One region of the Pseudovibrio sp. FO-BEG1 genome, then DNA from elsewhere that is predicted to be linked to it. Evidence: predicted binding sites of a transcription regulator. Region 1 holds the regulator's gene; the other holds the start of a gene.
The links. Region 1 encodes HrcA, which represses chaperone genes, less so after heat shock. Its sites were predicted from a motif close to GTTAGCACTCNCNNNNNGNGAGTGCTAAC; they were not measured.

Region 1 (3,413 bases):
TTAACAAAGGCGCGGGCGCGATGAGACAGGGCCTCGCCTTCCTTCGTTGTGTGTTTTTCTTGTTTGTCCATTTCGCCGAAGGTTCTGTCGAACCTTTCTGGTACGAACATTGGATCGTAGCCGAAACCTTCCAGACCGCGTGGTGGCCAGGCCAGCTCGCCGTGGATTTCACCGCGATAGAACTGGGTATGACCATCCGGCCAAGCCATGCACAGCACAGCCACGAAGTAAGCGGTGCGATCTGTTGCGCCAGTTTCTGTCAGCTTGTCCTGCACAGACTGCATGGCAACACCAAAGTCTTTGCCCGGTCCTGCCCAGCGTGCGGAATAGATGCCCGGATCGCCGTTCAGGCCGTTTACACAAAAACCGCTGTCATCTGCAAGAGCTGGCAGGCCTGTAACCGTTGCTGCAGCCAGAGCTTTGATTGCCGCGTTTGCTTCGAAGGTATCGCCATCTTCAACCGGCTCTGGCAGGTTCAGATCACCAGCAGAGAGAACCTCGAAGCCGTGCGGGGCAAGCATGTCCTGAATTTCGCGCAGTTTGCCTTTGTTGTGGCTGGCAAGCACGAGCTTGCCAGGTTCCAGGCGGCGACTTTCTGTTGTTTCTGCCTGCATTAGAGCACCGTCAGCTTCTGCAGCTCAACCAGTTTAGAAATGGACTGTTTTGCAAGGCTCATGAGCTGGCCGAGTTCTTCTTCAGAGAATGGCTCACCTTCAGCAGTGCCCTGAATTTCAACGATGCCGCCCTTGCCAGTCATGACGAAGTTCGCATCTGTGTCAGCGGAAGAGTCTTCTGCGTAGTCCAGATCAGCAACCGGAGTGCCTTCGTAAATGCCGCAGGAGATCGCTGCGATGTGGTCTTTCAGAACCTTATCGGTCTTGACCATGTCGCGCGCTTCCATCCACTTCAGGCAATCATGCAGAGCAACCCATGCGCCGGTGATAGACGCGGTGCGGGTGCCGCCGTCTGCCTGAATGACATCGCAGTCAACAGTGATCTGACGCTCACCCAGCGCACCCAGATCAACAACAGCGCGCAGAGAGCGGCCGATGAGACGCTGGATTTCCTGAGTACGGCCAGATTGCTTGCCTGCGGAGGACTCGCGGCGCATACGATCATGTGTTGCGCGTGGCAGCATGCCGTACTCTGCAGTAACCCAGCCACGGTTCTGACCACGGAGCCACGGCGGAACGCGCTCTTCCAAACTTGCTGTACACAGAACGTGGGTATCGCCGAATTTGATCAGGCAAGAGCCTTCGGCATGCTTTGCAACACCGCGCTCCAGGCTGACTGGACGCATTTCTTCAGGTGTACGTTTGGATGGACGGTTCAAGGTAAGCTCCCTCGGGTTGCTTAATAGCTATAATCTCACAAATGGTATTGCGGATCTTTTAGCTGCGGATTGCCGCAAGCGCAAAGGCTGGTTTTGGTTTGGGAGCTGATTTTCTGCTAAAATTGCGTTTTGGCTGTTCAATTGTCCTGTGCTAGGGATTGAAGGAGGCCTTTGCCCGAAACCTGCTGTTGATGTGGAGTACCGATACCGTGACGAGCGTTCCTCCTTCTGTCCCTCTTGAGGATCTTGATGAGCGTTCCCGCGAGATCTTCAGGCGTATCGTCGAGAACTACCTTGATACCGGTGAACCGCTTGGCTCCCGCAATCTTGCACGCGGCCTTTCCCAGCCCCTTTCTCCGGCCTCCATTCGCAACGTGATGGCAGACCTGGAGCATCACGGACTGCTCTATTCCCCGCATACCAGCGCAGGCCGCCTGCCAACACAGTCGGGATTGCGCCTGTTCGTGGATGGCTTCCTTGAAGTGGGTGACCTGACTAAGGAAGAACGCCAGCAGATTGCTGTTCAGGTGAAGGCCAAGGGTGGAGATAAAACACCGGAACAGGTGCTGACGGAAGCCAGCCAGATGCTCTCTGGCCTTAGCCGTGGGGCAGGAGTTGTTCTTTCTAACAAGACCGACACAACGCTTCGCCACATCGAGTTTGTGCAGATTGAGCCGCTGAAAGCGCTCGTCGTGCTGGTGAGCGAGGATGGATCGGTTGAAAACCGCGTTGTTGATCTGCCCGCTGGCCTGCCGCCTTCTGCTCTGACAGAAGCTTCTAACTATCTGAACTCCATCATCCGAAACCGTACCCTTGCCGAGGCGCAATCTGAGCTTGTTCGGCAGCGAAACGAATTTCAGGCAGAGCTGGATACACTCACCTCTAAGGTGGTGGATGCAGGTGTTGCTGTTTGGGGTGGAGACAAGAATGATCCCGGTACGCTTATCGTGCGGGGACGCTCCAACCTGCTGGAAAACGTGGGCGCGAAGGAAGATCTGGAGCGCATTCGTCTGTTATTTGATGACCTTGAAAACAAGAGCGAGCTGATCCGGTTGCTGGATCTTGCCAAGGGCGGTGAAGGCGTACGTATTTTTATCGGCTCGGAAAACAAGCTGTTCTCGCTTTCCGGTTCTTCCTTGATCGTTTCCCCATACCGCGATAGTGAACAGCGCGTTGTGGGCGTTCTTGGTGTTATCGGGCCGACTCGTCTCAACTATGCGCGTGTCATTCCCATGGTGGATTACACAGCCCGACTGGTGAGCCGCCTGCTCGGCTAAACTATTGGAGTCCCACTTGCTTTCCCTTACAGCTTCTGAACTGGAACGTTACGCTCGTCATATCGTCCTGCGCGATGTTGGCGGCCCAGGACAACAAAAACTAAAAGCTGCGCGTGTTCTGGTGATTGGAGCAGGGGGACTTGGAGCTCCGGTTCTGCAATACCTTGCAGCGGCGGGTGTTGGCACCATCGGCATTGTTGATGATGATGTTGTGTCCCTCTCCAACCTTCAGCGTCAGATCATCCATGATACTGAGAAACTGGGAGAGCCAAAGGTTGCCAGTGCTGCTGAAGCGATTGCTCGCCTGAACCCGAATGTGCGCGTCGTTCCGCATCCAACCCGCATCAACGGACAAAACGCCATGGCGCTCATCAATGACTACCATATCGTCGTTGATGGCTCTGATAACTTTGCCACCCGCTACCTCGTTTCAGATGCGTGTTTTTATGCTGGACGGCCTTTAGTTACTGCTGCTGTGGGCCAGTTTGACGGATCCGTTACGCTGCTGAAGCCCTTCGTGCAGGATGAGGATGGCAACTACATTAACCCAACCTACCGCTGCCTTTTCCCGAAACGCCCTGAAGCTGGTTCCATCCCAACCTGTACTGAAGCAGGTGTGTTGGGTGCCTTGACCGGGCTTGTCGGTACGCTTCAGGCTCTTGAGGTGATTAAAGAGATTGTTGGGTTTGGAGAAGGCCTGATCGGGCGCATGTTGCTGGCTGATACCCTGAGCATGCATTTTGAGACCATCAAATACAAACGCGCCAAGAAAAACCCACTTAACGGCGACAATCCAAAGACCT
Region 2 (3,413 bases), 1.2 Mb from region 1:
AACCGTATGCAGAGCGTTTATGCGCAGATCAAACGGATGGCGACATCCAGCGCACCTGCGTTCATTACTGGGGAATCAGGTACAGGCAAGGAACTGTGTGCACAGGCGCTTCACGCCAGATCTGCGCGGAAAGCTGGGCCTTTTGTCGCAATCAACTGTGGAGCGATTCCAGCCAATCTGATGGAGTCTGAAATCTTCGGCCACGCACGTGGTGCCTTTACCGGAGCGGACGAAGCCAGAGCCGGTGCAGCTGAGCTTGCCGACGGTGGAACACTGTTCCTGGATGAGATCGGTGAGATGGAACTTTGCCTGCAGAGCAAGCTGCTGCGCTTCCTGCAAACCGGCTCTATTCAGCGCGTTGGCGAGCACAAGATCCGTTCGCTGGACTTGCGTGTGATCTGTGCGACGAACAGAGATCCAAAGACTGAAATTGCAGCTGGTCGCTTCCGTGAAGATCTGTTTTATCGCCTTCATGTATTGCCGATCCGTTTGCCAGCTCTTCGTGAGCGCCGGGAGGATATTCCGTCCCTCGCCCTCACCTTCCTGAAGAAGTACGCAGAAGAAGAAAACCGCAGGTTTCAGCGCTTTTCAACTTATGCGGAAACGCTTCTGCTCCAACATAACTGGCCGGGTAACGTGCGCGAACTGGAGAATGTCATTCGCCAGCTTGTGGTGATGAATGACGGTGATGAGGTCACCGAGCTCATGCTTTCTCCGTTGCTGCGTGAGCAGACTGTGCCGGTGCTCTCTGAGATCGCCTTTGGCACTGCTGAACCTGCTCCAAGCATGGGGCGCTCCATTGAGCCGCTCTGGTTCCAGGAGAAGCAGATTATTGAGACGACGCTGGAGACGTTTGACGGCAATATCGCGCTTGCGGCAGCGGCGCTGGAAATCAGCCCTTCTACCATTTATCGCAAGAAGCAGTCCTGGGCTGAGCGCGCCAACGCGTGATGGTTTGCGTGGTAATTGCTTAACCATCGCATGAGGAATGTCTTCACGACGCATATCTAAGCTGCCTCAGGAATTGGGGCAGTATTGTCTCCCTTAGATTTAAGAGTTATACCACCGCCAAGAATCAGGTGAGTGCCGCAGATTTTGTGTTCTGCTGGCTCTAGGGGGCTAAGAATGCCATTTACAGTGAAAGGGATGTCAGCTGCAAAAGCTGCGACCTGTTCCATCTTTGCGGTTGCTTTGTTGGGTAGCACCGCATCTGCTGAAGAAGCGACGGCGCTGAGCGCTGACTTTAAAGCTGCACAAGATGCATATGCCGTTGCCTGGCAGCAGCAGCCACTCGCTTTTACCGCAGCCAAATTCATTGCATTGCCAGCCGAGAGTTACGGTTCTTACACGCCTCTGGAAACTGCTGAGTTCCAGAGCGGAGATCTGTTGACCGTTTATGCTGAGCCTGTTGGCTTTTCCTACAAGGAGACTGGCGGCAAGTATGCGATTGATCTGAGCGTGGATTTTGAACTGCGCAACACCACCGGTCAGGTGCTGGCTTCTCAGGATGGGTTCACCACCCTGCATTCTGAGAGCTTCAACCAGATCCGCGAGTATCAGACTTCCCTCAGCTTCAACCTGACTGGCTTGCAGACAGGTGAGTATGTGCTGAAGGTTCGGTTCAACGACGAGAACTCTGATAAGTCCGGCAGCTTTGAGCTTCCGTTCTCCATGACAGAGGCAGCTCTTCAGAACTGATTGGCTTAAGCCTTACACAGACCATTCAAAAGCTGGCTTTGATCTTAAAGCCGGCTTTTCTTTTGCTCTGATTCCGATTGATTACATGCGATCAGCATAGACAGTCCATTGGTATAATCTGGGTTGAACTTGCACCCAGCTTACCCCCAAATTCTCGCAGTATTCCTATATTTTTTGCCGTTCAGATTATTTTTTTGCTGCTCTCTCCTTGACTATACAGAGGCGTGAAACTACATCATTTCCCGGTTGTTAGCACTCTGCCTTTGGGAGTGCTAATCACTGTGGGGCCGCAAGGTTTCACCCACTCTCAAAGTTTTTAACCTTCGCGTCCGGGCGTTGCCTAAAAGGGACGCTCGCGTATGAGAGGAAGAGCCAATTATGAAGTTTCGTCCGCTACACGACCGTGTTGTCGTTCGCCGTATCGAGTCTGAAGAAAAGACTGCTGGTGGCATCATCATCCCTGACACTGCAAAAGAAAAGCCACAGGAAGGCGAAGTAGTTGCAGTAGGTCCTGGCGCACGCAAGGACAACGGTGAGCTGATCGCTATCGACCTTAAAGCTGGCGACCGCGTTCTGTTCGGCAAATGGTCCGGTACTGAAGTTAAGATCGACGGTGAAGACCTGCTGATCATGAAGGAATCCGACATCATGGGCGTTCTGGCTTAATTAAAGCCATCGAGCAAACCCTCGTTCCTTCTGTAATTACAAGAATTTAAGTGAGACAAACAAATGGCTGCAAAAGAAGTCAAGTTCGGTTCTGACGCTCGTGAGAAGATGCTTAAAGGCGTCGACATTCTTGCAAACGCTGTAAAAGTTACCCTCGGCCCTAAAGGTCGTAACGTTGTTCTGGATAAAGCATTCGGCGCACCACGCATCACCAAAGACGGTGTTTCTGTTGCGAAGGAAATCGAACTTGAAGATAAGTTCGAAAACATGGGCGCACAGATGGTGCGTGAAGTTGCTTCCAAAACCAACGACATCGCTGGTGACGGTACAACCACTGCTACTGTTCTGGCACAGGCTATCGTTAAAGAAGGTGCTAAGTTCGTTGCTGCTGGCATGAACCCAATGGACCTGAAGCGCGGCGTTGACATGGCAACTGCTGCTGCTGTTGCAGACCTGACTGCACGTTCCAAGACCATCTCTTCTTCTGACGAAGTTGCACAGGTTGGCACCATCTCCGCTAACGGCGACACTCAGATCGGTGCAGACATTGCTGAAGCAATGCAGCGCGTTGGCAACGAAGGTGTTATCACCGTTGAAGAAGCTAAGTCCCTTGAGACTGAGCTTGAAGTTGTTGAAGGTATGCAGTTCGACCGTGGTTACCTTTCTCCATACTTCGTCACCAACGCTGAAAAGATGATTGCTGACCTGGAAAAGCCACTCATTCTCCTGCACGAGAAGAAGCTTTCCAACCTGCAGCCAATGCTTCCAATCCTGGAAAGCGCTGTTCAGTCTTCCCGTCCACTGCTGATCATTGCAGAAGACGTTGAAGGTGAAGCACTTGCAACTCTCGTAGTGAACAAGCTGCGCGGTGGCCTGAAGATCGCTGCAGTTAAAGCTCCTGGCTTCGGTGACCGTCGTAAGGCAATGCTCGAAGACATCGCTATCCTGACTGGTGGTACCGTGATCTCTGAAGATCTGGGCATCAAGCTGGAAAACGTAACCATCGACATGCTCGGCACTGCAGACAAGGTGAACATCTCCAAAGAGAA

Region 2: groES (co-chaperone GroES) is a predicted target of HrcA. The motif match lies at 1,947-1,975, and genes of this name have one in related genera.

Annotation. Positions count from the first base shown of each region.
Region 1 is NC_016642.1:367,661-371,073, reverse strand. It holds gene rdgB (RdgB/HAM1 family non-canonical purine NTP pyrophosphatase) at 1-614, opposite strand, end outside; gene rph (ribonuclease PH) at 614-1,333, opposite strand; gene hrcA (heat-inducible transcriptional repressor HrcA) at 1,525-2,610, shown strand; gene PSE_RS01785 (molybdopterin-synthase adenylyltransferase MoeB) at 2,627-3,413, shown strand, end outside.
Region 2 is NC_016642.1:1,577,885-1,581,297, reverse strand. It holds gene PSE_RS07245 (sigma-54 dependent transcriptional regulator) at 1-951, shown strand, start outside; gene PSE_RS07240 (hypothetical protein) at 1,126-1,698, shown strand; gene groES (co-chaperone GroES) at 2,077-2,364, shown strand; gene groL (chaperonin GroEL) at 2,428-3,413, shown strand, end outside.